Regions from separate parts of the Pseudomonas sp. H11T01 genome, predicted to be linked through region 1. Evidence: predicted binding sites of a transcription regulator. Region 1 holds the regulator's gene; each other region holds the start of a gene.
What was found. Region 1 encodes FliA, which starts transcription of late flagellar genes. Its sites were predicted from a motif close to CTAAAGTTTNNNNNNNNNNNGCCGNTAA; they were not measured.
Positions count from the first base shown of each region.

Region 2: a site for FliA is predicted at 6,532-6,559, ahead of ACN1C3_RS32335 (flagellar protein MotY). Genes of this name have one in related genera too.
Region 3: a site for FliA is predicted at 2,731-2,758, ahead of ACN1C3_RS19190 (methyl-accepting chemotaxis protein). Genes of this name have one in related genera too.
Region 4: a site for FliA is predicted at 4,013-4,040, ahead of ACN1C3_RS00035 (methyl-accepting chemotaxis protein). Genes of this name have one in related genera too.

Region 1 covers NZ_JBLYED010000041.1:3,687-11,673, forward strand. The annotation lists gene flhA (flagellar biosynthesis protein FlhA) at 1-1,552, shown strand, start outside; gene flhF (flagellar biosynthesis protein FlhF) at 1,564-2,883, shown strand; gene fleN (flagellar synthesis regulator FleN) at 3,003-3,833, shown strand; gene fliA (RNA polymerase sigma factor FliA) at 3,830-4,570, shown strand; gene ACN1C3_RS31355 (chemotaxis response regulator CheY) at 4,740-5,111, shown strand; gene ACN1C3_RS31360 (protein phosphatase CheZ) at 5,134-5,922, shown strand; gene ACN1C3_RS31365 (chemotaxis protein CheA) at 5,950-7,987, shown strand, end outside.
Region 2 covers NZ_JBLYED010000045.1:28,244-36,230, forward strand. The annotation lists gene ACN1C3_RS32300 (RnfABCDGE type electron transport complex subunit G) at 1-409, shown strand, start outside; gene ACN1C3_RS32305 (Rnf-Nqr domain containing protein) at 402-992, shown strand; gene nth (endonuclease III) at 1,018-1,656, shown strand; gene ACN1C3_RS32315 (PA3496 family putative envelope integrity protein) at 1,764-1,943, shown strand; gene ACN1C3_RS32320 (response regulator) at 2,195-2,821, opposite strand; gene ACN1C3_RS32325 (hypothetical protein) at 3,301-4,065, shown strand; gene ACN1C3_RS32330 (argininosuccinate synthase) at 4,197-5,414, opposite strand; gene ACN1C3_RS32335 (flagellar protein MotY) at 5,544-6,452, opposite strand; gene pyrC (dihydroorotase) at 6,625-7,671, shown strand; gene rnt (ribonuclease T) at 7,668-7,987, shown strand, end outside.
Region 3 covers NZ_JBLYED010000014.1:6,335-14,321, forward strand. The annotation lists gene ACN1C3_RS19170 (LysR substrate-binding domain-containing protein) at 77-985, shown strand; gene ACN1C3_RS19175 (MmcQ/YjbR family DNA-binding protein) at 997-1,341, shown strand; gene ACN1C3_RS19180 (DUF1294 domain-containing protein) at 1,338-1,766, opposite strand; gene ACN1C3_RS19185 (undecaprenyl-diphosphate phosphatase) at 1,763-2,593, opposite strand; gene ACN1C3_RS19190 (methyl-accepting chemotaxis protein) at 2,886-4,520, shown strand; gene betA (choline dehydrogenase) at 4,601-6,289, opposite strand; gene ACN1C3_RS19200 (purine-cytosine permease family protein) at 6,292-7,860, opposite strand; gene ACN1C3_RS19205 (aldehyde dehydrogenase family protein) at 7,983-7,987, opposite strand, start outside.
Region 4 covers NZ_JBLYED010000001.1:806-8,792, reverse strand. The annotation lists gene ACN1C3_RS00050 (DUF3999 domain-containing protein) at 1-168, shown strand, start outside; gene ACN1C3_RS00045 (class 1 fructose-bisphosphatase) at 377-1,387, shown strand; gene ACN1C3_RS00040 (DUF924 family protein) at 1,392-1,994, shown strand; gene ACN1C3_RS00035 (methyl-accepting chemotaxis protein) at 2,046-3,938, opposite strand; gene bamE (outer membrane protein assembly factor BamE domain-containing protein) at 4,222-4,476, shown strand; gene ACN1C3_RS00025 (lipocalin family protein) at 4,513-5,082, shown strand; gene ACN1C3_RS00020 (formimidoylglutamate deiminase) at 5,245-6,609, opposite strand; gene hutC (histidine utilization repressor) at 6,755-7,465, shown strand; gene ACN1C3_RS00010 (HutD family protein) at 7,476-7,987, shown strand, end outside.

The DNA.
Region 1 (7,987 bases):
GTTTTACGGCTCGATGGACGGTGCCAGCAAATTCGTTCGCGGTGATGCCATCGCCGGTCTGCTGATTCTGTTCATCAATCTGATCGGTGGTATTGCGGTCGGTATCTTCCAGCACGGCATGACCTTCGCCGATGCGGGCAAGGTTTACGCACTGTTGACCATTGGTGACGGTTTGGTGGCGCAATTGCCATCACTGTTGCTGTCGACGGCGGCGGCGATCATGGTGACCCGTGCTTCCGGTTCCGAAGACATGGGCAAGCAAATCCATCGGCAAATGTTCGCCTCGCCCAAGGCCCTGGCGGTGGCTGCCGGTTTGATGGCGGTGATGGGTTTGGTGCCGGGCATGCCGCATTTCTCCTTCCTCAGCCTAGCCGCTGTCGCCGGTGGTATGGCGTACCTGGTGTGGAAGAAGCAAAACATCGTCAAGGTTCAGGCTCTGCAAGAGGTCCAGCGTCAGCAGGACCTCTTGCCTTCACCGTCGCGTGCTCAGGAAACCAAGGAATTGGGCTGGGATGACGTGACGCCGATCGACATGATCGGCCTGGAAGTCGGCTATCGACTGATCCCGCTGGTGGACCGTAACCAGGGTGGTCAGTTGCTGGCGCGGATCAAGGGTGTGCGCAAGAAGCTTTCCCAGGACCTGGGCTTCCTGATGCCGACTGTGCATATTCGTGACAACCTCGATCTGGCGCCGAGCGCCTACCGCCTGACCTTGATGGGTGTGACCCTGGCCGAAGCCGAGATTTACCCGGATCGCGAGCTGGCGATCAACCCGGGGCAGGTTTACGGCACGCTCAATGGTATTACCGCCAAAGATCCGGCCTTTGGTCTGGAGGCGGTGTGGATCGAGATCAGTCAGCGCTCCCAGGCGCAATCGCTGGGGTACACGGTGGTGGACGCCAGTACCGTGGTCGCCACGCACCTTAACCAGATTCTCTACAAGCACTCCAGTGAGCTGATTGGCCACGAAGAAGTTCAGCAACTCATGCAGTTGCTGGCCAAAGGCTCGCCAAAACTGGCGGAAGAGCTGGTGCCGGGTATTCTTTCTCTGTCGCAACTGCTCAAAGTGTTGCAGGCGTTGTTGGCTGAGCAGGTGCCGGTACGCGACATCCGCAGCATTGCCGAAGCCGTCGCGAACAATGCTGCCAAGAGTCAAGATACCGCCGCGTTGGTCGCTGCGGTGCGCGTCGGATTGTCGCGTGCCATCGTCCAAAGCATTGTGGGGCTTGAGTCCGAGCTGCCTGTGATCACCTTGGAGCCAAGGTTGGAACAGATATTGCTCAATAGTTTGCAGAAGGCAGGACAAGGCCAGGAAGAGGGCGTTCTGTTGGAGCCAAGCATGGCCGAGAAGCTGCAACGTTCGTTGATCGATGCGGCGCAGCGTCAGGAAATGCAAGGTCAACCGGTGATTCTGCTGGTAGCCGGTCCGGTACGCGCGATGCTCTCGCGGTTCGGACGTCTGGCAGTCCCGGGTTTGCACGTGTTGGCGTATCAGGAAATTCCTGACAACAAGCAAGTGACCATCGTTGCGACAGTAGGGCCCAACGGCTGAGGTAGTGGTTTATGCAAGTTAAGCGTTTTTTCGCCGCCGATATGCGCCAGGCCATGAAGCTGGTTCGCGATGAGCTGGGCGCTGATGCTGCCATTATCGGTAATCGTCGGATCGCCGGCGGTGTCGAGCTGACGGCTGCCCTGGATTACAAGCTGTCCGCGCTGGCACCGCGTGTGCCAAACATCGAGCTCGAAGACGAGTTGCGCAAAACCCAATCGCGGATCGTCACGGCCCAGGCGGAACTGAGCCTGCGCGGTGACGGTGATTCAACCATTAATCGCCAGTTGTTCGCCGGTTTGCCGTTGACGGCTGCCGAACCCTTGATCGAGCCGACGCTCGCTGAACCCCGTCGTCCAGCACCGGCACCCGCCGCTGCGCCTTCGGTGGATCAACGCGTTTTTGACTCGATGCGTTTCGAGCTCAACGGTTTGCGTGAACTGCTGGAAGTGCAGTTGGGCTCGCTGGCCTGGAACCAGTTGCAAGGCAGCAAACCACAGCAGGCCAACCTCTGGCGTCGCCTGCAACGCATCGGTTTGTCCGGTCCGCTGTCGCGCGATCTGCTGGCACTGACGGCTGAAATCGAAGAGCCTCGCCAGGCCTGGCGCATGCTGCTGGCGCACCTGGCGCGGATGATCGCAACACCCGAGATCGAGCCGCTGGAAGAGGGCGGTGTGATTGCTATGGTCGGCCCGGCCGGAATGGGCAAGACCACTACACTGGCCAAACTGGCGGCGCGTTATGTGCTCAAGTACGGCGCGCAGAATATCGCGCTGGTGAGCATGGACAGCTACCGGATCGGGGCTCAGGAACAACTCAAGACGTTGGGGCGTATCCTCAATGTCTCCGTAACCCATGTCGACCCGGGCCAGTCCCTGGCGCAGGCGCTCGATCCGCTGCTGCGCAAGCGTGTGGTGTTGATCGATACCGCCGGCCTTCAGGCCAGCGATCCGGCACTGCGCATGCAGCTGGAAAGCCTGGCTGGTCGCGGGATCAAATCAAAAAATTATCTGGTGTTGGCAACAACCAGCCAGAAACAGGTTCTAACCGCCGCTTATCACAGTTACAAACGTTGTGGGCTGGCCGGCTGCATCCTGACTAAACTGGATGAAACGGCGAGTCTGGGCGAAGTGTTGAGCCTGGCGATCAGTCACGAGTTACCCGTTGCCTATCTGACCGATGGGCCACGGATTCCGGATGATCTGCACTTGCCGCGACGCCATCAATTGGTCAGTCGCGCCGTGAGTGTGCAGATGCAGGAAGAACCCAGCGAAGAAGCCATGGCTGATATGTTCGCTGACCTCTACCACAGTCCGACCAAGCGGGTCGGCTGAGGTAACAATGAATAGATTGCAGTGTACCTACATCGATGGTCTGCCATGCATTGTTCCAATGGTGAACGCGCAGCCAGTTATGTGGCCTCCGTCTAAGTAAGACAAGGTAAAGAACGAACATGGGCAGCATGCATCCCGTACAGGTGATTGCGGTGACCGGCGGCAAAGGTGGCGTCGGGAAGACTAACGTGTCAGTGAACTTGTCCCTGGCTCTGGCTGAGCTCGGCCGGCGCGTCATGCTGCTGGATGCCGATCTGGGGCTGGCGAACGTCGACGTTCTATTAGGGCTGACACCCAAGCGCACTCTGGCCGATGTGGTCGAGGGGCGCTGTGAACTGCGCGATGTATTGCTGCAGGGCCCCGGAGGGATTCGTATCGTCCCGGCGGCGTCCGGCACGCAGAGCATGGTGCATCTGAGTCCGGCTCAACATGCCGGGCTGATCCAGGCCTTCAGCGACATTGGCGACAACCTCGACGTGCTGGTGATCGACACCGCCGCCGGTATCGGCGAGTCAGTGGTCAGTTTCGTTCGCGCAGCCCAGGAAGTACTGTTGGTGGTCTGCGACGAGCCGACCTCGATCACGGATGCCTACGCGCTGATCAAATTGCTCAATCGCGATTACGGCATGAACCGCTTCCGTGTGCTCGCCAACATGGCGCAGAGCCCGCAGGAAGGGCGCAATCTGTTCGCCAAGTTGACCAAGGTCACGGATCGCTTCCTGGACGTGGCCTTACAATACGTCGGTGCGGTTCCCTATGACGAATGTGTGCGCAAGGCTGTGCAAAAGCAGCGTGCAGTCTATGAGGCCTTCCCGCGTTCGAAGTGCGCACTGGCGTTCAAAGCCATTGCTCAGAAAGTCGATACCTGGCCGCTGCCTGCCAATCCACGCGGGCATCTGGAATTTTTCGTCGAGCGACTCGTGCATCAAACGGCGGGTCCTGTTCTATGACAGCCAGCGGTTACAACCTTTACAAAGCCTCTGCACGTGACAGCCAGTACGAACTGATCGAGCGCTATGCGCCACTGGTCAAACGTATTGCCTACCACTTGCTGGCACGCCTGCCGGCCAGTGTTCAGGTCGAGGATCTGATCCAGGCCGGGATGATCGGCTTGCTGGAAGTGTCGACCAAATACGATGCCAGCAAGGGTGCGAGTTTCGAGACGTATGCAGGTATTCGCATTCGTGGCGCGATGCTCGATGAAGTGCGTAAAGGTGACTGGGCTCCACGTTCGGTACACCGCAATACCCGAATGGTCAGTGACGCAATCCGCTCAATTGAAGCTAAAACCGGTCGTGACGCTAAAGATCACGAGGTTGCGGCCGAACTCCAATTGAGTCTCGACGATTATTACGGGATTTTGAACGACACCTTGGGCAGCCGGTTGTTCAGCTTCGACGATCTGTTACAGGACGGCGAGCATGAAGGGCTGCATGAGGATGGCGCGAGTGCTCATCTCGAGCCGTCGCGTGACCTGGAAGATGAACGCTTCCAGGCTGCGTTGGCGGACGCGATTGCCAATTTGCCGGAGCGTGAGCGACTGGTGTTGGCGCTGTACTACGACGAAGAGCTGAACCTCAAGGAAATCGGTGAGGTCCTGGGGGTCAGCGAATCGCGGGTCAGCCAGTTACACAGCCAGTGCGCAGCCCGCTTGCGGGGGCGTTTGGGGGAGTGGCGAGCGCGTTGACTGGCAGTGTGGGGACACTGCGAACGAGGTTGGTACGGCGTTGTTGCTGCACCGATCACGGCCCGTTGTAATCCATACAACCGTTGAGTGTTACGCCGAATTGATTGAATGGCGTGTCCAGGTGCTGGGCGCGTTTTAAGACTGCTTGGAGGTCGAATTGGACAAGAACATGAAAATCCTCATCGTTGATGACTTCTCAACGATGCGGCGGATCATAAAAAACCTGTTGCGTGACCTTGGGTTCACCAACACGGTCGAGGCGGATGACGGTACTACCGCGATTCCGGTCCTCAACAGCGGGAGCATCGACTTTCTGGTAACAGACTGGAACATGCCCGGCATGACGGGTATCGACCTGCTGCGCCACGTGCGTGCCGATGAAAAGCTCAAGCACCTGCCGGTGTTGATGGTCACGGCCGAAGCCAAGCGCGAGCAAATCATCGAAGCCGCTCAGGCCGGTGTGAACGGCTATGTGGTCAAACCATTCACGGCTCAGGCGTTAAAAGAAAAGATTGAAAAAATCTTCGAACGCATCGGTTGATGACGTCCGCCACGGGGGAGCTATGGAGCAATACGAAACTTCACAGGGCGATTTTGAATCGACCCTGAAAAAACATGCCCGCGAATTGGTCGACAGCCTTGAAAAAGGCAAATTCGGCGACGCCGTACAACTGATCCATGAGCTCAACCAGACCCGTGATCGTGGCCTGTACCAGGAAGTCGGCAAGCTCACCCGCGAGCTGCATAGCGCAATCGTCAATTTTCAAATTGACCCGAATATGCCGCAAGCCGAGGAAGTTTCACAGATCACGGATGCCACTGAGCGCCTGTCCTATGTGGTCAGGCTGACCGAGGCTGCGGCCAACCGCACTATGGATCTGGTCGAGAACAGCACTCCCTTGGTCAATGGCCTGAGCAGCGAAGCTCAGGCCTTGAGTGTGGACTGGGGGCGGTTCATGCGCCGGGAAGTCGGAGCCGAAGAGTTCCGCGAACTGGCCCGGCGGGTAGAGGGTTTTCTGACGCGTAGCGAGCAAGAAACTCGCGTCGTGTCGAGCAATCTCAACGACATTCTGCTGGCTCAGGATTACCAGGACCTCACGGGGCAGGTGATCAAACGCGTGACTCAATTGGTCACGGAAGTCGAAAGCAACCTGCTCAAACTCGTGCTGATGGCCAGTCAGGTCGACCGCTTTGCGGGCATTGAACATGACCGTGAATCGATCCTCGCTGAAAAAGATCCGGAAAAACATCTGTCTCAGGGTGAAGGTCCGCAGATTCATGCCGATAAACGTGAAGACGTTATGTCCGGTCAGGACGATGTTGACGATTTGCTTTCCAGCCTTGGATTTTAGGCCGACCTAGTAGGAGCACCCATACACATGAGCTTCGGCGCCGATGAAGAGATCCTTCAGGATTTCCTGGTTGAGGCCGGCGAGATTCTTGAGCAACTGTCCGAACAACTGGTCGAGCTTGAAAGCCGACCCGATGATGCGGACCTGCTCAATGCAATTTTTCGCGGTTTTCACACTGTAAAAGGGGGCGCCGGCTTCCTCCAGCTCAATGAGCTGGTGGAGTGCTGTCACATCGCCGAGAACGTTTTCGACATCCTGCGCAAGGGTGAACGTCGCGTCGACTCGGAACTGATGGACGTGGTTCTGGAAGCGCTGGATGCGGTGAACGGCATGTTCACCGAAGTCCGCGAACGCACCGCGATCACCGCCGCAACGCCGGAATTGTTGGCCGCCTTGGCTCGTTTGGCCGAGCCTGCCACTGCCGATGTTGCAGCGGAGGTCGAAGTGAGTGTGGAGCCGGTCGCCGAGAGCGATTCGGGCGATGTCACCGACAACGAGTTCGAACTGCTGCTCGACTCGCTCAATGCGGTCAAAGCCCAGGCCGAAGCGCCTGCGGTGGTTGCGGCAGCTCCAGCCGCGGCTGGCAGCGATGAAATCACCGATGCCGAGTTCGAGTCGTTGCTCGATCAGCTGCACGGCAAGGGTCAGTTTGCCGTTGACGCAGTGGTCGCACCGGCTGAGCCTGCGGTACCCAAGGCTGCTGCGGCCAGCAACGAAATTACCGATGACGAATTCGAGGCATTGCTCGATCAGTTGCATGGCAAAGGTACGTTTGCGGTCGATGCGCTGGAGTCGGCTATCGCAGCGGTACCGGCAGCCGCAGCGCCAAGTGCCAAGGCGGCTGGCAGTGATCTGATTTCCGATCACGAATTCGAGTCGTTGCTCGACGAATTGCACGGCAAAGGCAAGTTCACCGAAGTGCCTGGCGCTGCTACTGCGGCAGTGGCGGCGCCTGTCGTCAAAGCGGTGGCCAAGCCTGTTGCAAAAGCACCTGAAGCCAAGGCTGAAGCGCCAAAACCGGCGGCTCCTGCTGCCGTTCCTGCACCGGCTGCGGCCAGGGCGCCTGCGGCTGCGCCCGCAGAAAAACCGGCCAGTGAAGCCGAGACCACCGTGCGGGTTGATACCGCGCGGCTGGACGAGATCATGAACATGGTCGGCGAGTTGGTACTGGTGCGTAACCGCTTGGTCCGTCTGGGCCTCAACAGCGGCGATGAAGCCATGTCCAAAGCCGTGTCGAACCTCGATGTGGTGACGGCCGACTTGCAGACCGCGGTGATGAAAACCCGGATGCAGCCGATCAAGAAAGTCTTCGGTCGCTTCCCGCGACTGGTTCGTGACCTGGCTCGCCAGTTGAAGAAAGAGATCAACCTGGAGTTGGTTGGCGAAGAAACCGACCTCGACAAGAACCTCGTCGAGGCTCTGGCCGACCCGCTGGTCCACTTGGTGCGCAACGCGGTCGATCACGGTATCGAGTCCCCGGAAGAGCGCGAAGCTTCGGGCAAGTCCCGTGGCGGCAAGGTGATTCTGGCGGCCGAACAGGAAGGCGACCACATCCTGCTGTCGATCTCTGATGACGGCAAAGGCATGGACCCTAATGTCCTGCGTTCCATCGCCGTGAAACGCGGCGTGATGGACAAGGATGCCGCTGATCGTCTGAGCGACACCGAATGCTACAACCTGATTTTTGCACCGGGTTTCTCGACCAAAACCGAGATTTCCGATGTGTCCGGTCGTGGCGTGGGCATGGACGTGGTGAAAACCAAGATTTCCCAGCTCAACGGTTCGATTAACATCTACTCGACCAAGGGCCAGGGTTCGAAGATCGTCATCAAGGTCCCGTTGACCCTGGCGATCATGCCAACGCTGATGGTCATGCTTGGCAACCAGGCCTTTGCTTTCCCGCTGGTCAACGTCAACGAGATTTTCCACCTCGACCTGTCGCGCACCAACGTGGTCGACGGCCAGGAAGTGGTCATCGTGCGCGACAAGGCGCTACCGCTGTTCTACCTCAAGCGCTGGCTGGTCGCCTCCGCCGCTCACGAAGAGCAGCGAGAAGGCCATGTGG
Region 2 (7,987 bases), on a different contig from region 1:
GCTTGGCAGTAGCCAATTGCTTGGCGGGTACCTGGCGACTCAATCAGGTCAACCCAGCGCGGTGATTCTGCGCAGTCAGACGACTGGCTACGCAGGCCCTATTGAGCTGTTGATCGGGATCGGGGCAAACGGCAAGCTGCTGGGCGTAAAAACCCTCAAACAGTCAGAAACCCCAGGGCTTGGAGGGAAAATTGCGGCGACCCCGAATCCCTGGTTGCAAAGCTTTTCCGGCAAATCACGCAATGATCCGCCCGACTCGGGCTGGGCCCTTAAAAAGGACAGCGGTCAATTCGATCAGATGGCCGGAGCGACAATTACCTCAAGGTCGGTGATAAGCGCCATTCATGATGCGCTGCGTTATTTCGACGAGCATCAGGCACAACTCACGGGAAAGCCTGCTCATGACTAACACCTCGACACTGCGCAATTCGCTGATGCTCGCGCCGCTGATTGGTGTCAGCGACACCTTGGTCAAGGCCGTCGGTTTGTGGCTGATGTCCATTGTGATCATCGCAATCTATGGCATGACCATGAAAGCGATTCGGACCTGGCTGAGTCCCAGTCTGCGCCTGGCAGCCAATATTGTGCTGGCCGCGACGATCGTCAGTTGTGCAGAACTGGCCTTGCAAGTCTGGACTCTTGAGCTGCATCGAAGCCTGGGCATATATCTTGGACTGATTGCCCTTCAATGCGTGTTGCTCGAACTCAACGGCTTTTTCGAACACAGCCTGATGTCTGAACGCCTGCGACTGTTTGGCCTGTTTGGCGTGCTGTTGATTGCACTGGGCACGTTGCGCGAGGTGCTGGGAACGGGTTCGCTCGGCAGCCATTTGTCGTGGCTGGCCGGATCCGTCGATACTCACTGGCAGCTCTGGCTATGGGCCCAGGATACGGGACCACGCTTGCTCACTCTGGTGCCAGGCGGGTTTATCCTGCTAGGGCTGCTGATCGCTGCGAAACAGGCTTGGGCCGCCTCTTCCAAACCACACTGACTGCCTTCAAGGAAACGCTTTACCCATGAACGCCGCAAAACGTCTGGAAATATTCCGCCGGCTTCACGAAGACAATCCGGAACCGAAAACCGAGCTGGCTTATTCCTCACCGTTTGAGCTGTTGATCGCGGTCATCCTGTCTGCCCAGGCGACGGACGTTGGGGTCAACAAGGCCACAGCGAAACTGTTCCCGGTCGCCAACACACCTGCGGCGATCCATGCGCTCGGTGTCGAAGGGCTGTCGGAATACATCAAGACCATCGGCCTGTACAACAGCAAAGCGAAGAATGTGATCGAAACCTGCCGATTGCTGGTAGAGCGTCATAACGGTGAAGTTCCGCAAACACGCGAAGAGCTTGAAGCACTCCCCGGCGTGGGACGTAAAACCGCTAACGTGGTGCTCAACACGGCCTTTCGCCAGCTCACCATGGCGGTCGACACGCATATTTTTCGGGTCAGTAACCGTACAGGCTTGGCGCCGGGGAAAAATGTCGTCGAGGTAGAAAAACAACTGATGAAGTTCGTGCCAAAGGAGTTTCTGCTCGACTCGCACCACTGGCTCATCCTCCACGGACGCTATGTATGCCAGGCCCGCAAGCCACGCTGTGGCAGCTGTCGGATCGAAGACCTGTGCGAATACAAGCACAAGACCTCTGACGATTGAGCATCCATAGAGTTTGATGATCGATCGATTGAAAAAATCTTTTTTACCCGGCACCGGATTATCGCTATAAGGAGCCCCAATGGCAGTCTTAGCCTGGAGTTAACTTTATGAGCGCTAGTAAAGAGCAACTGGACGTAGAAGACGACTTCACCGCCGTTGAGTCAGAGGATGCCGAGCCTGTGGTGGAGGTCGCGAAGACCAATCTCAGCAAACGCCGCACCATTGACAACCTTTTGGAAGAGCGCCGTCTGCAAAAGCAATTGGCCGATTACGATTTTGACGATTAACACCTAAAAGCCTCCCGAAACGGAGGCTTTTTTGTCGGCTACCCGGGGCACTTGGCCACTGGCTTTTTCGCAGAGACGTCCTGTCGACCGATAGAGCAGTGCTTGGTGCAGCACGGCAAACAATTAGCGTATGCAAGGACACCAAGAGAAAAGCATAGGTTGCGAGCACTCAGGTAGACACAGACAAACCGGTTCAAGGCCGAGCAACGCGTAATACCGTCCCCCTTTCTTGTTGTCTTTAGTGTCGGGATTCAAACCAATCCATTGCGTTGCGCAAGCTCGATCAGGTCAACCAACGAGCGGGCATTGAGTTTTAACAGCAAGCGTGTCTTGTAGGTACTCACTGTTTTGTTGCTGAGAAACATCCCATCGGCAATCTCCTTATTGGTCTTTCCTCGTGCAAGCTGTTGTAACACCATCATTTCCCGACCAGAAAGACGATCCACCATGTCCGCTTCGCTGGCATTTCCCAAACTCGAGCGGACGGTATGCAACGCCTGATTGGGGAAGTAGCTGTAACCGGAAAGTACTGCCTTGATCGCGCTCAGCAGCTCTGTCAGATCCTGTTGCTTACACACATACCCTGCGGCGCCAGCCTGCATACACCGCATGGAAAAATGCCCCGGTGCCTGCGAGGTCAACACCAATACCTTGAAAGGCATTGGGGTTGATGTCAGACGCGCGACAACTTCCAGACCATCAAGTTTTGGAATTCCGATATCCAGAATAACGATATCCGGCAAATGTTCACGAGCCAGCTGCAAGGCATCCACGCCGTTATCCGTCTCCGCAATGACTTCATAGCCATGACGTTCCATCAGCATACGTACAGCAAGACGAATGACGGGATGATCATCCACGATCAGCACTTTATTCATGGGCAAGTCCAATTTTCGCTGTTCGAATTTTTAGAGTCAGCACAATAGCCTAGTCATTTCCCCCTTGGCATGGCGCCCCCCCCACTCACCAGCACCCAGAGAGCATCCCTACAAATAACGCGGATTCGCCCTACAAAAAAGCACTAAAAAGGATGTGTCTTTAAGTTTAATCGCCACGGGCCCTACCTTGAGTCAAAGCTTTTTTGTATCACATGACTATTCGATACACATCGGAACAACCAGAAGAGTACTACACACTATGTTGAGTTCTCGCAGCACAAAACAAACCTGCCAGACATATACTTTCGTTTAACGTCCTCCCTAATTAAAAAAACCACCCACTATCAAACCGAATCTAGAATCACTATAAACAACAAAAGCCCAACAAAAAATCAACCATCAACCTGCACCACGCTAACACTTACCGTCGGAGTCTTTGACCACACTATAAAAACACAACACTCTTAAGTGAGAAGAAAATGAATACACCTCAAAATAAAATAACCAACCCAATGACCATCATTGCCATTTTCGCCGCGCTGACGGAAGCCTCTGCAACCGTATCGCTTCCATTCCTTGACGACGGTGACAGGGATGTCTACGTCTGGTTTTTGATCAGTTTTCCGTTCTGCCTGATACTTCTTTTCTTTGTCACATTGAATTTTAACTACAAATCGCTTTACGCGCCTTCCGACTTCGAGAAAGGAGAAGACTTTATAAAGGTCATCGACGGTGCAACTCGCTCGAGAAAAACTAAAGCCCCACCGTCGAATGCCCCACTCCCAAAGCAACATAACAACACCACAGACAGTGCGGAAAATTTCCACCCACCTGAAAGACTCGTTAAATGCCCGCCGCAGAGTTTTATATTCCGGCAGCACAAGTGCCGCTATTCATACCGCAATGCGCAAGACCCACCGACACCTGTCAACTTACTCACCCATCACGCCATGCAATACACCTTTCATCTACCCCATACACTGCACGGCCTACACATTATTGATACTCGGAGGATAAATACAAAAAAGGACGTTGATACTTTAATCACCGAGATCGGCCAGAAAATACGCAGCACACCAGACGCCCGCGACCTCATCATTTTTCTTGTCAATCAGAAATCGGCCCAGCTTATTAATCAAAACGCGTTCAAAATACTCAATCAAGACAAGACCAAACACTCTTTCTACCTGGTTTACAACTTGAGCGCGCGTACATTGACGCAGACCTGCCAGGCAAATGACTGACACCAGGAAACACGCAATAAGACAACGCGAATTAAGCGCAAGGCGTATGAGGCAGGATAAGAAAAAAAACAGTACACAAAAAAATGGCCCTGCTTATTGCAGGGCCATCTTTTTTACTCACATTCAATCAATCAGAACAATTTCCGACCTTTGTTTGCGGCAATACGCATACGCAACGCATTGAGTTTGATGAAGCCTGCAGCATCCGCTTGATTGTAAGCGCCGCCATCTTCTTCAAACGTCGCAATGTTTGCATCGAACAACGACTCATCGGACTTACGGCCGGTGACAATGACGTTGCCCTTATACAGTTTCAGACGAACCACGCCATTCACGTGTGCCTGAGACGCATCGATCATCTGTTGCAGCATCAGACGTTCAGGGCTCCACCAGTAACCGGTGTAGATCAGGCTGGCGTATTTAGGCATCAACTCGTCTTTGAGGTGAGCCACTTCGCGATCCAGGGTGATCGACTCGATTGCACGGTGAGCACGCAGCATGATGGTGCCACCCGGCGTCTCGTAGCAGCCGCGGGACTTCATACCGACATAACGGTTCTCGACGATATCCAGACGGCCAATACCGTTTTCGCCACCGATACGGTTCAGCGTTGCCAGAACGGTCGCAGGCGTCATCTCAACGCCGTCCAGAGCAACGATATCGCCATTGCGATAGGTCAGCTCAAGATAGGTTGCGACGTTCGGGGCGTCTTCCGGGGACTTTGTCCAACGCCACATGTCTTCTTCGTGCTCGGTCCAGGTGTCTTCCAGCACGCCGCCTTCATAGGAGATGTGTAGCAGGTTGGCATCCATCGAGTACGGGGATTTTTTCTTGCCGTGGCGCTCAATAGGGATGTTGTGCTTGTCAGCGTAATCCATCAGCTTTTCACGGGAGAGCAGATCCCATTCACGCCAAGGAGCAATCACCTTGACGCCAGGCTTCAACGCGTAGGCGCCCAGTTCAAAACGGACCTGATCGTTGCCTTTACCGGTTGCACCATGGGAAATGGCGTCGGCGCCGGTTTCGTTGGCGATTTCGATCAAACGCTTGGCGATCAACGGACGAGCGATGGAGGTACCCAGCAGGTACTCGCCTTCGTAAACGGTGTTGGCGCGGAACATCGGAAACACGAAATCGCGTACGAACTCTTCGCGCAGATCGTCGATGTAGATCTCTTTTACGCCCATGGCTTGTGCCTTGGCGCGTGCAGGTTCGACCTCTTCGCCCTGACCCAGGTCAGCGGTGAACGTCACCACTTCACAGTTATAAGTATCCTGCAGCCACTTGAGGATCACCGAAGTGTCCAGGCCGCCGGAATACGCCAGAACGACCTTGTTTACGTCCGCCATGCCATCACTCCACCGGGTTGTACGGAAAGCCTTCAAGTCTACCGTTCAAACAGGATAATTTACAGAGGCGCGACAGCTTATGACGACGAAGCGACAGATTATGTCGAACGCGCGACGACTACAGCCGTTTCAGGAAGTTGCCGCGGCGTTGCTTGCGGAACTGATCTGTGGGGCGGTTTTTTCGCTGGGTGCAACACGCTCTAGTTGAACATTGACCCGGCGATTCCTGGCCCGATTGGAGGCATTGGTGTTGGGAGCCAAAGGGTAGCGCTCACCGTGGAAACGCATAGTGATTTGCGACTCCTGGATGCCATTGGCCTTGAAGAAGTCCAGCACCGCAAGCGCTCTGCGGCGCGACAGATCGCGATTGGTCAGTCGATTACCACTGTTGTCCGAATGGCCGTCGAGCTCGATGTGATTGACGGTCGGATCCGCTTTGAGGAACGCCAGCATGACTTGCAGCTTGGCCTTGGCCTGCGCATCCAGGTCGATACCGCCGCCTGGAAAACCGACCTCGGCCTGCTTCACTTGTTCGAAGTTCATTGGCAACAGCTTCGCCGTGCACGCTTGATAGTCGCTGTAGGCCTTACTGAACTTGACCGCAAGCAAACGGACTTCAGAAACACCCCCATCACGAGAGTAATGGCGAACCACCGGGCTGCGACCGTCCAGCAGGCCATTAAACAGTCGGCCGGCCTGTGCCTGGGAACTGTTGAACAACACATCACCGCTGCCGGTTCTTACCGAACCCAGATTGATGTCACCGCGCCCCGGCTGCCAAGGCGCAGCGGCCGCCAATAAAGTCGCCGAGCCGCCACTCAGTGCTGAGTTGTAGGCCTTGAGACGGAACGTTGCCTGCTCGCCCGCACGCCGAACGAACTCACCCGAGCCAAAGTCGGTAATGGGTTGACTCAAACGGCACTCGAATTTGTCGCCTTCGACTGTCCACTCGATGCTCTCCAGACGCGTCTGGAAAGTCAGAGCCATCGCGGGCAGGCTGGCAAACACACTGAGCAAGGCTAAATAACGCTGGCGCACGGGAGGCTCCACTGGCTTCTATACAAAAGACCGACACACACGTTTACGGCATATCACTTGTTTACAGCACACCTATGGGATATCGGAAGCTTGCTGCAAAACTTGATAGCGAGTGCCTGAGAGAGTCTTTTCCGGTAGCATTCCCCTCAGTTTGACCCGCCTGGAATCCCCAATGTCCGACCGCCTGACCCTGCTGCGTCCCGACGACTGGCATATACATCTTCGCGATGGTGCTGTGCTGCCCAATACTGTCGCAGATGTTGCGCGCACCTTTGGCCGCGCCATCATCATGCCCAACCTGGTACCACCGGTGCGTAACGCCGCCGAAGCCGATGCCTATCGCCAGCGTATTCTCGCTGCGCGCCCGGCCGGCAGCCGTTTCGAACCACTGATGGTGCTCTACCTGACTGATCGCACTCAGCCTGCCGAGATTCGCGAGGCCAAGGCCAGTGGTTTTGTGCACGCCGCCAAGCTCTATCCGGCTGGCGCGACCACCAACTCGGACTCTGGCGTTACCAGCATCGACAAGATCTTTCCCGCACTTGAGGCCATGGCCGAAGTCGGGCTGCCCTTGCTGATTCACGGTGAAGTCACTCGCGGCGATGTCGATGTCTTCGACCGTGAAAAGCTGTTCATCGACGAACACATGCGTCGGGTCGTGGAGCGCTTCCCGACACTCAAAGTGGTGTTCGAACACATCACCACCCGAGAAGCCGTGCAGTTCGTCAACGAGGCCTCGGCCAATGTTGGCGCAACTATTACCGCTCATCACCTGCTGTACAACCGCAACCACATGTTGGTTGGCGGGATTCGCCCGCATTTCTATTGCTTGCCGATCCTCAAACGCAATGTCCACCAGGAAGCACTGCTCGACGCCGCCACCAGTGGCAGCGAGAAGTTTTTCCTCGGCACCGATTCGGCCCCGCACGCGCAACACGCCAAAGAGGCCGCGTGTGGTTGTGCCGGTTGCTACACCGCTTATGCTGCGATCGAGATGTATGCCGAGGCCTTCGAACAGCGTAATGCGCTGGACAAGCTCGAAGGCTTTGCCAGTTTGCACGGCCCGCGCTTCTATGGTCTGCCGGTAAACACCGATCGCATCACCCTGGTTCGCGAAGAATGGACCGCCCCGACCAGCCTGCCCTTCGGCGAGCTGTCTGTAATCCCGCTGCGCGCTGGTGAAAAACTGCGCTGGCGTCTGCTGGAGAAACACTTGTGAGTGAAGACCATTTCGACGACGAACAAGACGGCCATAACGGTGGTGGCTCTCGCCATCCGATGGCAGCCCGGTTTCGTGGTTACCTGCCGGTAGTCGTCGACGTTGAAACCGGTGGTTTCAACTGTGCCACCGATGCCTTGCTGGAAATTGCGGCTGTCACCATCGGCATGGATGAAAAAGGCTTCGTGTTCCCCGAACACACCTACTTCTTCCGGGTCGAGCCTTTCGAAGGCGCGAACATCGAAGCGGCGGCCCTGGAGTTCACCGGAATCAAGCTCGATCATCCGCTGCGTATGGCAGTCAGCGAAGAGACGGC
Region 3 (7,987 bases), on a different contig from region 1:
CAGATGAAACCAATGGCTGATTAGCCGGCATTAATGCGATAGTTCGTCTCACTGATAGAACAGTCGAGTATTGACGATGCAAGACCTCAATGATCTCTACTATTTCGCCAAGGTCGTCGAAGCCGGAGGTTTCGCCGCCGCCGGGCGCATGCTGGGCATTCCAAAATCGCGTCTATCCCGGCGCATTGCCGAGCTGGAGGAACGGCTCAATGCCCGACTGCTACAGCGCACTACCCGCCAATTGAAACTGACGGCCGTCGGCGAGCGTTACCTTCGGCACTGCCAGGCCATGCTGCTGGAGGCGGAAATGGCTGACGAAGCGGTTGCCAGCATGTCCAGTGAGCCCCGCGGACGCTTGCGAGTGTCGTGCCCTGTGGGTCTGGCCCATGAGTTCTGGCCGTCGGTGACCAGCACCTTCCTTGAGAAATATCCGCAAGTCCAGCTTGAGATGATGTTGCTAAATCGGCGTGTCGACCTGGTGAACGAAGGCATCGACGTGGCCTTGCGAGTCAGGGAACTGGGTGATGAAGACCCCTTACTGGTCACCCGACGCCTGCGCCAAGCCCAGACAATCATGGTTGCCTCCCCGGCCTTTGTCCGCGAACGGCAGATCAACACCCCCGAGGATTTGAAGAGTATTCCGGTATTGGGTGCTCTGGAAGCTGATCGTCTGGTCCACCTGCGTATGCTCGATGCACAGGGAAACGCCTGTGAGCTGGCGCTTGAAGCACGCTTGGGCGTCGACGATTTCATTGTCCGCAAAGCCTGCACACTGGCAGGTCTGGGCTTCACTATCCTGCCGATGATGTATTGCGAACAGGAGCTGGAAAACGGCCAGCTGGTTCAGCTATTGCCCGAGTGGTCGCTGCCTGGCGGCTGGCTGCAAGCGGTCTACCCTCATCGGCGCGGGGTGCTGCCAGCGGTGCGCGCCTGGATTGACCATTTGACCGAATCGTTCAAAAGCTGCGGAGATCGACTGTTATGAAAGGTAAACCCATGACCGAAGAGGACGTGGCGAACTTCTGCCTGGCGCTGCCCGGTGCCAGAGAGGATTACAAATGGGGTGGCGTGCGGGTGTTCTCGATTGCCGGGAACAAGATGTTTGCACTGCAGAACCTGCGGGGTGCATCGCTGGCCTTCAAGGTCGACAAAGACTTGTTTCTCGGCCATGTCGATCGCCCAGGCATTCACCCCGCGCCTTATCTGGCGCGGGCGCAGTGGATCATCATGGAAACGCCCTACCCGCTGGCCACCGATGAACTGCAAGGCTTGCTGCAACGCTCCCATCAATTGGTGGTCAGCAAGTTGCCCAAGCGCGTGCAGGTCGGGTTACAGCTTTAGAACAGGGAAAACAGAGTGGCACCGAGGAACAGCTGGTCAATCCAGAAGGCCTGGTGCAACAGGACGATGATCCAGAGCACCAGTTGATACGAGATTTTTCGCGTCTTGTGCCGGAATAGCTGCTGGGCCAACAACGCGCCCGGCCAGCCACCGGCCAGTTCCACGGCATGCAGAACGTTTTCCGGCGTACGCCAACTGTCGGCGCGGGCCTTGCGCTTGTCGTTCCAGTACAGGAAGAACGCCAGCAGGCTGACGATCCCGTAGGCCGCCAAGGGAATAATGGAAATCCCACGAAGCCACAACATTGCCGAACCGAAACCTGGCAATGTGCACAACGCCAGAAAAACCAACCCTTTGAATCGCGGGTTCTGAACAGCAACCCCGGGCTGTTGCCCGGAGTTGGTGCGTGACCGTGGCTCGATCACGCTTTGGCGGCCGACCAGTCGACCCAACCGAACTGCCAGGTGGCGAGGATCAGCAGGCCGAAGGCAATCCGATACCAGGCAAACGCCGCGTAGCTGTGGCTGGCGATGAACTTGAGCAGCCCTTTGACCGCAATCATCGCGAAGATGAACGCGGTGACGAAGCCAACGGCGAACACTGGAAAGTCTGCAGGCTGGAACAAATGACGGTATTTAAAGCCCGAGTACATCGCTGCACCGACCATGGTCGGCATCGCCAGGAAGAACGAAAACTCCGTGGCGGTTTTGCGCGACAAGCCGAACAGCAAGCCCCCGATGATGGTCGAGCCGGAACGCGAAGTACCGGGAATCATCGCCAGGCATTGGGCAAAGCCGACTTTCAGTGCGTCTTTCCAGGTGATTTCATCGACGCTTTCAGCATGCACTTCGTGTTGGCGGCGCTCGGCCCAGAGCATGATGATGCCGCCTACCACCAAGGCTGTGGCGACGGTAATCGGGTTAAACAGGTATTTGTGAATCAGGTCGGCGAAAATCACCCCCAACACCACGGCCGGCATGAACGCGATCAGCAGATTGATCGTGAATCGCTGGGCGTTGCGCTGTGTCGGCAATCCAACGACAACATCGAGGATTTTGCGGCGAAATTCCCACACTACCGCCAGAATCGCCCCGAGCTGGATGATGATGTTGAAGGCCATGGCCCTTTCACCACCAAAATTCAGCAAGTCCGCGACAATAATCTGGTGTCCGGTACTGGAAATCGGTAAAAACTCCGTCAGCCCCTCTACAACCCCTAAAATCAATGCCTGAACGGCGGTCCAAAGATCCATCAATCCCCCATGAAGCAATGCCTCCAGGCACGCCTCGTTAATATTTTTTAAAGCGTCAACTGCGCTGGCGCAGCTGAATTTCTGCGCGCATAAGATCCATAAAAAACCGTAAAAACTCCGTGAAAAGTCAGGCCGAATTCAGGTTTTTCCATGCGCGGCCGAAATCCTATCAGACATACCCGATTAACGCTGTCGCGTTAGTAGGCTTGGGTCAGATTGGCTAACACCCAGTACCGTGCCTGAATGCCGACAGATATTTAATGACAATAAAAAGAATCTGGAGTGACGGGTTATGAATAGCTTGCGCAGTGTGTCCATCAGTCGTCGGTTGTGGCTCATCCTGATAGTGGCTGTGCTGATGCTATTGACCTTGGGCCTGTTGATGCTCAAGCAGATTCACGATGACCTGTATCAGGCCAAGGCGCAGAAAACCCAGCACGTCGTGCAGACGGCCAATGGGGTGCTGGCTTATTACCACGGCCTCGAAACCGCCGGCACCTTGAGCCGTGACGCTGCGCAGAAACAGGCACTGAGCGTGGTTCGCGGTTTACGTTACGACCAGAACGACTACTTCTGGATCAACGATCTGAAGCCGGTGATGATCATGCATCCGGCCAATCCAAAACTCGAAGGCCAGGACCTCTCAGGGATCAAGGATCCTGACGGCCTTGCACTGTTCAACGCGATGGTGAGCATCGCCAAGGCCAAAGGCGCCGGCATGCTCGACTACCGCTGGCCAAAACCAGGCGCCAGTGCACCGGTCCAGAAAACCTCCTATGTGCAGCTGTTCGAACCCTGGGGCTGGGTTATCGGCTCCGGCGTGTACATCGATGATATGCAGGCTGAGTTCTACGGCCAGGTATGGGAGGCGTCGTTCATTGGCCTCGCCATCGCGCTGATCATGGCGCTGCTGGTGATTTTGATCGCCCGCAGCATTGTGCGTCCGCTGCAGGAAACAGTTCAGGCCATGGCCAATATCGCCAGCGGCGAAAGCGATTTGACCCGCAGCCTCGATACCCACGGGCAGGATGAAGTCACTCAACTGGCCCGGCACTTCAACAGCTTCACTGCCAAACTGCGTCAGGTCATCACTCAGTTACAAGTATCTGCCAGCGCCTTGGGTCAGTCCTCTGCCGATCTGGGCAGCAACGCCACGCAGGCTCAGGAACGTAGTCAGCAGCAATCCCAGCAAATGGAACGGGTGGCCACGGCGATCAATGAAGTGACCTACGGCGTACAGGACGTGGCGAAAAACGCCAAGCAGGCGGCCAGCGAAATGCGTGATGCCGAGGCACAGGCCCAACAAGGCCAGGTGAATATCGACGGCAGCTTGCAGCAGATCGATCAGCTGTCGACCACCATTGATCAAGCGGTCGAGGTCATCCGCACGCTGGCGGCAGAAAGCACGCAGATCGGCAGCGTACTCGAGGTGATCCGCTCCATCGCCGAACAAACCAACCTGCTGGCGCTCAACGCGGCGATTGAAGCGGCCCGAGCCGGTGAGCAAGGTCGCGGTTTTGCGGTGGTCGCCGATGAAGTCCGGCTGCTGGCCCAACGCACGCAGAAGTCCACGGCCGAGATTCAGTCGATGATTGAACGCCTGCAAAAACATTCCGAAGCAGCCGTCAACGTCATCAGCGACAGCAGTCGGGCATCGCAACTGACCATCGAGCAAGCAGGCCTGGCCAGCGTCAGTCTGAACGCCATCGGCCAGGCGCTGCGTAATCTCAATGGCCTGAATGCGTCGATCGCCAGTGCGACGTTGCAACAGGCGCATGTGGTCGAGGACATCAACCAAAACGTCACCCAGGCTGCCGGCCTGTCCCACAGCACTGCCCTGGCCGCCGAGCAATCCAGCGTCGCCAGCCTGCATCTCAAAGAGCTCAGTGGGCAGTTGAACAGCCTGCTCAAGCAGTTTCGGGTCTGATCTATCTGGATAACTGGACGACACCCACGTTGCTGCCCATTGCGGGCAGCACGCTCTCTTACAGCGACAAACCCGTCGAATCAGCAGCGGACCTTACGTACCGGCGCTGATGTGCGCTGGCGGGTTTCCCACGCCTGGGCCAGACCGACGAGCGCATCGGACGCGGGCAGCATCTTGCGTCCGCGAACCAGATCGGCGGCCCGCTCGGCAAGCATGATGGTCGGAGCGTTGAGATTACCGTTCGGCTCGCTCGGAAACACCGACGAGTCGATCACCCGTAATCCTTCAATCCCCCGTACGCGCAGTTGCGAGTCAACCACCGCCATGTCGTCCTCACCCATGCGGCATGAACCACAGGGATGGTAGGTGCTCTCCAGATTTTCGCGGACGAACGCATCGATCTCTTCGTCAGTGTTGACCAGCGGGCCGGGCGCAATTTCGCCATCACGGAAGCGATCCATCGCCGGCTGACCGATAATTTCCCGGGTCAGACGCACGCAACGTCGGAACCCCTCGCGATCCTCTTCACGTTGCAGGTAGTTGAAGAGAATTTCGGGATGCTCGTATGGGTCTGCCGAGCGAATCCGCACATGGCCTCGGCTTTTGGGTTTGTTCGGCCCGGTGAGCACCATGAAGCCGTGCCCCTTGATCGGTTTGTTGCCGTCGTAACGCATGGCAGCGGGCAGGAAGTGAAACTGGATATCGGGCCAGCGCAGCCCCTGTTCAGACCGAATGAAGCCCCCCGCCTCAAAGTGATTCGTCGCACCGAGCCCGTCCTTGCGCAGCAACCAGCGCAGGCCAATCAACAATTTGCTCAGCGGGTCCATTTTGCTGTTGAGCGTCACCGGTTCCTTGCAGCCGAACTGGATGTAAATCTCGGCGTGATCCTGCAGGTTTTCACCGACGCCAGGGAGGTGATGTTTGACTTCCACACCGGCTTTTTTCAGTACCTCGGCCGGCCCGATACCGGAGCGTTGCAACAAATGAGGGGCGCCGATCGGTCCGGCACAGATCAATACTTCCCGCTTGCAATGGACCGTATGAGTCTGGCCTTCGCGATCGTAGATAATCCCCACCGCGCGCTTGCCGTCGAGGATGACCTGACGGGTCATCGCCTTGGTGACCACGGTCAGATTGGCTCGCTGCATGGCGGGTCGCAGATAGGCGTTGGCGGTGGAACAGCGCACGCCGTTTTTCACCGTCATGTGCATGGCGCCGAAACCTTCCTGCATAAAACCATTGCAATCGTCGGTCTTGATGTAGCCCGCCTCGGCTCCCGCATCAACCCAGGCCCCGTACAGCGGGTTTTTCATGTGGTTGCCGCTGGTGGTGTGCAAGGGCCCGGAACCGCCCCGGTATTCGTCGCCACCGGCTTCGCAGCTCTCGGCGCGTTTGAAATACGGCAGGCAATTACGATAGCCCCAACCGATTGCGCCAAGGGACTCCCACTCGTCAAAGTCCAGCGCATGGCCACGGATGTACACCAGGCCATTGATGGACGAAGAGCCACCCAACACCTTACCTCGCGGACAGTGAATTCGCCGTCCGTTGAGGTACGGTTCCGGCTCGGTCTCGTAGCGCCAGTTGTACTTCGTGGTGTTCATCGGAATCGAAAAAGCACTCGGCATCTGGATCACCACGCTGCGATCGCTGCCACCGTACTCCAGCACCAGCACGCGGGTGTCGGGATCTTCAGTCAAACGGTTGGCCAGCACGCAGCCGGCAGAGCCCGCGCCGATGATGATGTAGTCATAGTGTTGGGTGGTCATGGTTATCTCCCAAAAGTCTTTTCGCTGAGCAGCGGCGCAGGACGTGAAGGCTTCTTGTCCCCGGTGGTGTAATGCGGGCAGGTCTTCTCGATGCTCTGGATCACTGCTTCTTCGTGTTTCAAGTCAATCGACCGACTGAGCCAGTAGTACGCCAGCCCCGACACGATCAACCCTACAAGCCAGGCGACGTCGATGTTGCCGAGTGCTTTGGCGAGCGGGCCGACATAGACTTCCTTCTGCGCCACGCCGTCGAAGATGTAGAAGAACGGGATCATCGCGACGAAGCCAATCGCATACGAGGCGATACCGCGCAGGCCCCAGCTGCCATAGAGGGTGTTGTGCGGCGTGAAAAAGTGCGGGATGGCGTAGCGGCCCCTGCGCACGAAGAAGTAGTCAGTCAGGTTGACCGCGGTCCAGGGCACCAGGAAGTACAACATCACCACTAGGTAAATCCCCAGCACCGACAGGCCTGTGTCCGAACCTTGAATACTCAGTGCCACGCCCAGCTGTAGCAGGATCACGAAACCAATGGCGAGGATGCGCGCCTTGCGTGTCGGTTCGATGTGTTTGATCGAGTCGACACAGGTCAGCGTGGTCAGCTTCGCGCTGTAGATGTTCATGGCGATGACCGGCAGGAACGCCAGGATTGTCACGACCACCACAGCGGTGCCAACGATTGGCGACACCGTATTGCCCACTTGCCCCAACGCAACCAGTACGTCAGTTGCATGCAGGTGATCGGCCAACCAGCCACCCACGGCGATCATCCAGGCACCGGACAGTGAGGCGCCGAGAAAGACCACCGCGATCAACTTGCCGCTTGGGGTGTTCTTCGGCAGGTAGCGCGAATAGTCGGAAACATAGGGCGCGTAAGCGATGTTGTAACTCGCGGCGGCGGCGAATTGAGTGATAAAGCCTGTCCAGTTGAAGCCTAACGGCGCCGGAGCAATCTCTCCGGCGGCGAGCAGCGGCATCGGTGCATCGGGCACCCAGTGCATCAGCACCGCCAACGTCACCAGACCGTAAAGCGGAAGCGACAGGTACAGCGCCCACTTGAAGCTGCGGTGCATCCAGTCGTGCCCAAGAATCGCCAGTACCGTCGCCGGCACCGTCACCGCTAGTGCCACCACTATCGGGTTGAAACCGAAGAGTGTTTTCAGCCCCTGCATCATCAACACCAGGTTGACGATGTTGAAACCGGCGAAGACAAACAGCGTCGCCAGCAGGACCAGAATCACCCCGCGATAACCGAACTGCGCCCGCGACTGGATCATTTGCGGCAGCCCCAGATGGGGGCCCTGGGAACCGTGGAACGCCATGAACAGCGTGCCGAACATGATGCCCAGCGTGCCGGCCAGAGTGGTCCATAAGGCGCTCAAGCCGACACTGGGGCCGACGAAGCCGATGGTCATGGTAAAGAAAGTGAAATTGCCCAGGAACCAGAACGGTCCCTGGCTTTTTAGTTTGTCAGTGCGTTCGTTTTCGGGAATGAAATCGATCGAATGCCCTTCGACGGCCAACTTGTCGTCGCGGGCAGGCGCTGTGACGGTGAGATCAGGATTAATGTGCATGACGTACTCTTATAATTATTGAAAATCATGACGAGATAACTGCAATCTTTCGGGTGAACGGCGTCCGTTCCCGCCTTCAGCGGCGCGTCATGCGTCAGGCGTGAATACGCGTGAACCGATGATCAGG
Region 4 (7,987 bases), on a different contig from region 1:
AAAGTCGATGGTGGTCCGGTGGCGACTCAGCCGACCACGGCGCCGCCGCTGGTTACCTCTGGCACCGATTGGAAGAGGGTCGGTCTTTGGGCCGTGCTCTTGCTGGGCGTGGTTTTCCTCGCGGCAATGGCGTTCAGTTTGTTGCGTAAGCCACCGGCGAAAACCTGATTTTTGGCGCTCCGCGAAGGCACTCTTTCAGTCAGACGAGATGCTGAAACTGTGAGGAATCTTCAGGCACCTTCGGTCGGTTTCGGACTACGCTCAACCCGGCGCATGAACTCTATCTGCCTTAACTGGGTCTGACAGGAGGAAATGCGCCTCGACTCGCGTTAAACTGCGCGGGTTTTTAGCCCCCCCTATTCATCCGGAGCCATCCATGTCCCGCGTTACCCTAAGTCGCTATTTGATTGAGCAGACCCGCAGCAACAACACTCCTGCCGATCTGCGCTTCCTGATCGAAGTGGTGGCGCGTGCTTGCAAGGAAATCAGCCACGCCGTCTCTAAAGGCGCCCTGGGTGGTGTTCTGGGCAGCATGGGCACCGAAAACGTGCAAGGCGAAGTGCAGAAGAAGCTCGACGTACTGTCCAACGAGATCCTCCTCGAAGCTAACGAATGGGGCGGTCACCTGGCCGGCATGGCGTCCGAAGAAATGGACAATGCCTACCAGATCCCGGGCAAATACCCGAAAGGCGCCTACCTGCTGGTTTTTGACCCACTGGACGGTTCGTCGAACATCGACGTCAACGTTTCGGTGGGTACCATCTTCTCGGTACTGCGTTGCCCGAATGAGCACCTGAGCCAGAACGAAACCCTCAGCGAGAAGGCTTTCCTGCAGCCTGGTACCCAGCAAGTCGCTGCCGGCTATGCGATCTACGGCCCGCAAACCATGTTGATCCTGACCTTGGGCGACGGCGTCAAAGGCTTCACTCTGGACCGTGAAATGGGCAGCTTCGTCCTGACCCACGAAGACATCAAAATCCCGGAAACCACCCAGGAATTCGCGATTAACATGTCCAACCAGCGTCACTGGGAAGCTCCGGTACAACGCTACGTTGGTGAGTTGCTGGCGGGTGAAGAAGGTCCGCTGAAAAAGAACTACAACATGCGCTGGATCGCCTCGATGGTTGCCGACGTGCATCGCATCCTGACCCGTGGCGGTCTGTTCATGTACCCGCGCGACAGCCGCGAGCCGTCCAAACCGGGCAAACTGCGGTTGATGTACGAAGCCAACCCGATGTCGTTTTTGGTCGAACAGGCTGGCGGCGCTTCCACCGATGGCCACCAGCGAATCCTCGACATTCAACCCGAAGGCCTGCACCAGCGTGTAGCGGTGTTCCTCGGTTCGAAAGAAGAAGTCGAACGCGCCACGGCTTACCACAAGGAATAAACCCATGTCCGCCCCTTGGCAGCCGTTGCTCGATTGGTGGTTCGGTTCAACCGAGACTCCCACCGAGATAGTGGCTGACAAGGGCAGACTGTGGTTCGGCAAGCGCGACAGCCAGGACCTCGAAGCGCGTGAGCGTTTCGGGGCTCAGGTCGAGCAGGCACTGGCCGGCGAATTGGCTGAGTGGGCGCAATGCCCGCAAGGTTGGCTGGCGCTAGTGTTATTGCTCGATCAACTGCCGCGAATGATCTTTCGCGACACCCCAAAAGCCTTCTCGGGCGACCTGCGTGCTCAAGCGTTAGTGGCTCAAGGGATTGCTGCGGATTTCGACCGGCAACTGCCGGCCATGCGTCGGGCGTTCATTTACCTGGTGTTTGAGCATTGCGAGAACCTCGCGGTGCAGAACGAAGGTGTGTCGCGCTTCGCTACCTTGCAAGCAGAGCAACCGCTGGCCGATCAGCCAGTGTTTGCCGACCATCTCGACTACGCCGAACGCCATCAAAAAATCATCGCCCGGTTTGGCCGGTTTCCCCATCGCAATGAAGTGCTTGGGCGGGTTTCCACGCCTGAAGAGTTGGCGTTTTTGAAAGAACCGGGGTCGCGGTTCTAGATTTTCGTTGCTGCTGATGCCGACTTGCTCGCGATGAGGCCCTGAAGGGCACTAGATCCTGAAACTCCCCACCAATTGCTTCAACCGTGCCGCTTGCTGCTCAAGGTCGGCACATGCCCGTAAGGTCGATTGCAGGTTTTCCACGCCTTCCTGGTTGAGAGTGTTGATCTCGGTGATGTCGACGTTGATCGATTCAACCACGGCGGTCTGTTCCTCGGTCGCAGTGGCCACCGACTGGTTCATGCCGTCGATCTCGCCGATGCGTTGGGTCACGCTGCCCAGGCGTTCGCCAGCCTGGTTGGCGATGCCAACGCTGCTTTCGCTCTGGCGCTGGCTGTCGGTCATGGTGATGACTGCTTCGCGGGCGCCGACCTGCAATTCCTCGATCATCTTTTGCACTTGCTGCGCTGAATCCTGAGTGCGGTGGGCGAGGTTGCGCACTTCATCGGCGACCACTGCAAAACCGCGTCCGGCTTCACCGGCACGGGCGGCCTCGATCGCGGCGTTGAGCGCCAGCAGGTTGGTTTGTTGCGAGATGCTGGTGATCACTTCGAGGATCTGCCCGATGTTCACCGTATTGCTGTTCAGCGTCTCGATATTGCTGCACGAATCGCTGATCTTGGCCGACAGCTGCTGCATGGCGGCGATGGTTCTATCCACCACCTGTTGACCGTCTTCGGCCAGGCTGCGGGCGTCGCTGGAGTGCTGCGAGGCGAGGGCGGCGTTCTGGGCGATTTCCTGGGCAGCGGCGCCGAGTTGGTTGATCGCCGCAGCGACGCTGCTGGTACGCGAAGCCTGTTGGTCGGAGTTGAACATCGACGAGTTGGAAGCGCTGACCACGCGCAGGGCCACTTCGTTGACTTGGCCGGTGGCCGACGCTACTTCGCGAATCGAGGTGTGAATCCGCTCGACGAATCGGTTGAAAGACACGCCCAGAGCCCCGAATTCGTCGTGGCCATGAATGGTCAGGCGCTTGGTTAGATCACCTTCGCCTTCGGCGATATCGTGCATGGCGCGGCCCATGGTCAGCAGTGGTTGCATCAGCACGCGGATCAGCATGCCCAGCAGGGTGATGATGATCACGACAGCGATGGCCATGGCGATGATTGCCGAGGTGCGAAATTCGCTGAGCATCGAGAACGCGGTGTCCTGGTCGAGCACCAACGCCACATACCAGTCCGCCGACGACACGCCGTTAACGTGGGTGAAGGAGATGAACTGGGACTTGCCGTCGACTTCAACTTCCTTCATGCCCGGGCTGACGTTCGGCGCGCCGTTTGGATAAGCATCGGCGAGGCTTTTAAGCACCAGTTTGCTGTCTGGATGGATCAGGATCTTGCCGTCGGCGCTGACGATAAAGGCGTGGCCATGACCGCCGAAGTTCAGCGAGTTGATGATCGCACTGACGCTGGACAGGTCGATGTCTGCGCCGGCCACGCCGATGAATTGGTTCTGATGCTGCACCGGGGTGGCGACGGTGATCACCAGCTTGCCCGAGGACGCCGCGATATAGGGTTCGGTGACGATGGTCTGCTGGGCGCTGTTGGCCGCCTTGTACCAGCCACGGGAACGCGGGTCGTAGTCCGCCGCACGGTTACCGGCCGGCACCGAGAACATTACGCCGTCCTGGCCGCCAAAGTAGCTGAGCTGGAAATTGCTGGTGTAGGCAGGCAGGCCGACGCTGCGCTTGAGATTGTCGGGTGCGCTGCCGTCGACGGCGATTTGTTGGGCCAGCGATTGCAGCAATTGCATGCGGCTTTCCAGCCAGGTCTGAATGTTGCGGGTGGTCAGGCTGCCGAGTTCCTGCATCGAGGACTCGGTGTTGCTACGCAAGGTCTGGCGTTGTCGATAGTCGTTGAACAAGATGAAGCAGGCGAACGCAACGGCGACCACAAGAGCGGCTGCCAGCAGAATCTTGTGGCTGAATTTCATGTTTCTGGTCATTAAATGAGCTACCGCAAGAGGCTGGTCAACGAGGGGGCGTCAATTTGCCCATCGAGGGGCTTTGTGCTGCTTTTATGTCGGCTTCCCAGCGCCAAAGATTAGGCGGTTTTTGAGAAAGTCGACGAAATACCCGTTAATGCGGGAAAGTGGCTGATTTCAGGGGGAAATGGGGGGATTTGCGATGTAAGAAATAGCCAGTGGCTTGGGGAACCAGATGGCGGTTTTCTCTTCTAAGCTTCTGGTTGGCAGCCATGCCTTCTCTCTTCCGCCCAGGAGTTTCACCATGTCGCTGCGATCCCTCGCTCTGTTGTCGTTCTGCGTGCTGTTAGCTGCATGCAGCAAGGTCAATCAGGAAAACTACTCGAAAATTTCGACCGGCATGCCCAAGGCTGAAGTCGAAAAACTCTTGGGGACTCCTTCCGATTGTTCTGGCGCCCTGGGCATGTCCAGCTGCACCTGGGGCAACAAGAACAGCTTTATCAGCGTGCAGTATGCCGGTGACAAAGTACTGATGTTTTCCGGGCAAGGCCTGAAGTAAAAAACACCGGGGTCACGCGCCCACGGGAGAAAAATAATGATTCGGTTCCTAATAGTTCTTTTGGCCGGCCTGATATTGGCCGGCTGCGCCACCTCTGGCAATGACCCGTTGGCGCCCAAGACCGTCAACAGCGTCAATCTCAAACGTTACCAAGGGACATGGTACGAGTTGGCCCGTCTGCCGATGTATTTCCAGCGCAACTGCGCGCAATCCGAAGCCCATTACACCCTTAAGGCCGATGGCGATATCGCGGTGTTAAACCGTTGCCTGACTTCGGATTGGCAGTGGGAAGAGGCCAAGGGCACCGCAACGCCGCAGATTCCCGGCAGAGCCGACAAGCTGTGGGTTGAGTTCGATAATTGGCTTACCACTCTGATACCGGGCTTTTCCAAGGGCGAATATTGGGTGTTGTACGTCAGCGATGACTACAAGACTGCCATCGTCGGCAGCCCGGATCGGCGTCACCTTTGGCTGCTGTCACGTTCGCCTGAGGTCAATGGGGTCAAGCGTGAGGACCTGCTGAGCAGGGCGCGTCAGCAGGGTTATGATACGACCCGCCTGATCTGGCGAGTGTCGGATACGAAGATGGCGAAGGCGTCGAATTAGCCTGTGGCCGTTCACTGTGGCGAGGGAGCTTGCTCCCGCTGGAGCGCGAAGCGGTCCCAAAATCGGCAATTGCGTTTTATCAGGGATAACGCAATTGCCGATTTACGACTGCTGCGCAGCCGAGCGGGAGCAAGCTCCCTCGCCACAAATGATCACCAGCACTCAGCCTAAGAGCTCGCGTAACACTTGGGTAAACGCCCGGCCGCTGTCTTCTTCCCCGGCATGGTGGCCGTCGCGGATCACCCATTGACCGTTGACCAGCACGTCCCGAACCTGGCGATCGCCGCCAGCGAATAGCCAGCGATTGAGAATCCCGTCGCCATTTGCCGTTGCCAGATACGGGTCATTGCCGTCGAGCACCAGCCAGTCGGCGCGCTTGCCGACTTCCAGGGCGCCTATCGGCTGCCCCAATGCTTGCGCGCCGCCGTCCAGTGCAGCGTCGTAGAGCGTGCGGCCGACCATCGGTTGATCGCCGCGATACAAGCGGTTGCGCCGCTGGTCGCGCAGACGTTGGCCATATTCCAGCCAACGCAGTTCCTCGACCACGCTCAGCGAGACGTGGCTGTCGGAGCCGATGCCCATTCGTCCGCCTTGGGCGAGGAAATCCACCGCCGGGAAAATCCCGTCGCCGAGGTTGGCTTCAGTGGTCAGGCACAGGCCGGCGATGGCCTTGCTCTTGGCCATCAGCGCGACTTCTTCCGGATTGGCGTGGGTCGCGTGGACCAGACACCAGCGTTGATCGACCTCGGTATTTTCGTACAGCCATTGCAGCGGACGACGACCGCTCCAGCTCAGGCAGTCCTCGACTTCTTTTTGCTGCTCGGCAATGTGGATATGCACCGGGCACTGTTTATCGCTGGCCGCCAGCACTTCGCTGATCTGTTGCGGTGTTACCGCGCGCAATGAGTGGAAACACAAGCCCAATTGCTGCGCCGGCTGCTGTGCCAGCAGTGGTTGCAAACGTGCCTGCAAATTCAGATAGTTTTCAGTGCTGTTGATAAAGCGTCGCTGGCCTTCATTCGGTGCTTGCCCGCCAAAGCCTGCGTGGCTGTAAAGCACAGGCAGCAACGTCAGGCCGATACCGGCGGAGCTTGCGGCCTGGCTGATCTGCAACGACAGTTCGGCCGGGTCGGCATAGGGCTGGCCATGAGTGTCGTGATGCACGTAATGGAATTCGGCGACCGAGGTGTAGCCGGCCTTGAGCATTTCGATATAGAGCTGACGGGCGATGATCCCGAGTTGCTCCGGACTGATTTTTCCGACGAGGCGATACATCAAATCGCGCCAGGTCCAGAAACTGTCGTTCGGATTACCGGCGACTTCCGCGAGCCCGGCCATCGCCCGCTGGAACGCATGGGAGTGCAAATTGGGCATGCCTGGCAGCAGCGGACCGCTTAGCCGTTCGGCGCCATCTGCACTGGCATCAGCCTGGATGTGGGTCAGCAAGCCATCGGCACTGACCTCGAGACGTACATTATTGGCCCATCCACTAGGCAGTAGCGCGCGTTCGGCAAAGAAGGCGGACATGGTTCAGTTCCCCATCGTGTGTTATTTGTATATACATATACAGACGTTTGCCTGCTCGGTAAACTCCGGCAAGCTATCCACTTTAATCAACGAACAAGGATTTCCCGTGCCGACTCCGCCTGCCGTCTCTCCGCTGGCTGCCCATATGGGTGACAGTCCGGCGCCCTTGTACGCCCGCGTCAAACAGATGATCACTCAGCAAATCGAGAGTGGAAACTGGCCTCCGCACTATCGCGTTCCGTCGGAAAGCGAGCTGGTCAGCCAACTGGGTTTCAGCCGTATGACCATCAACCGCGCTCTGCGCGAGATGACCGCAGACGGTCTGCTGGTGCGTATGCAGGGTGTCGGGACATTTGTCGCCGAGCCAAAAAGCCAGTCGGCCTTGTTCGAAGTGCACAACATCGCCGATGAAATCGCCTCCCGTGGCCATCGCCATACCTGCAAGGTGATTACCCTTGGCGAGGAGTCGGCCGGCTCCGAGCGCGCCGTCGCGCTGGATATGCGTGAAGGGCAGAAGGTCTTCCATTCGCTGATCGTGCATTTCGAAAACGATATTCCTGTGCAAATTGAAGACCGTTTCGTCAACGCGTTGGTTGCACCGGACTACCTCAAACAAGACTTCACCTTGCAAACGCCCTACGCCTATTTGTCCCAGGTCGCACCGCTGACCGAAGGCGAGCACGTAGTCGAAGCGATTCTGGCCGAGCCGGAAGAGTGCCGGTTGTTGCAGATCGAACGCGGCGAGCCGTGTCTGCTGATTCGTCGCCGGACCTGGTCCGGCCGTCAGCCAGTAACCGCCGCACGCTTGATTCACCCCGGTTCCCGTCATCGTCTGGAAGGACGGTTTCACAAATAAAGAGACATACATGAGTCAGTTGAACGTTTTGCGCGCGGCCAACTATCCGCGCATGCCGTGGAAAAACGGCGGCGGTAGCACCGAAGAAATCACCCGTGACGCCGGCACCGGTCTGGACGGCTTCGGCTGGCGCCTGTCGATTGCCGATATCGGTGAGTCGGGCGGGTTTTCTACCTTTGCGGGTTATCAGCGAGTCATCACTGTGCTGCAAGGCGCGGGCATGACACTGCGGGTCGACGGTCAGGACACGCGGCCGCTGTTACCGCTGGATCCGTTTGCCTTCAGTGGTGCCAGCCAGGTTTCCTGTGCGTTGCTCGGCGGACCGATTCGCGACTTCAACCTGATCTATGCACCGGACCGCTACAGCGCGCGGTTGCAATGGCTTGAGGGTGAGCAGCGGTTTTTCAGCTCGGCGAGTACGGTGCTGATCTTCAGTGTGGCTGAGCAGACCCAGGTCGAATTGGGTAACAGTGCGCCTGAAGTGTTGGGGCGGCATGATTGCCTGCAGCTTGGCGGTAACGC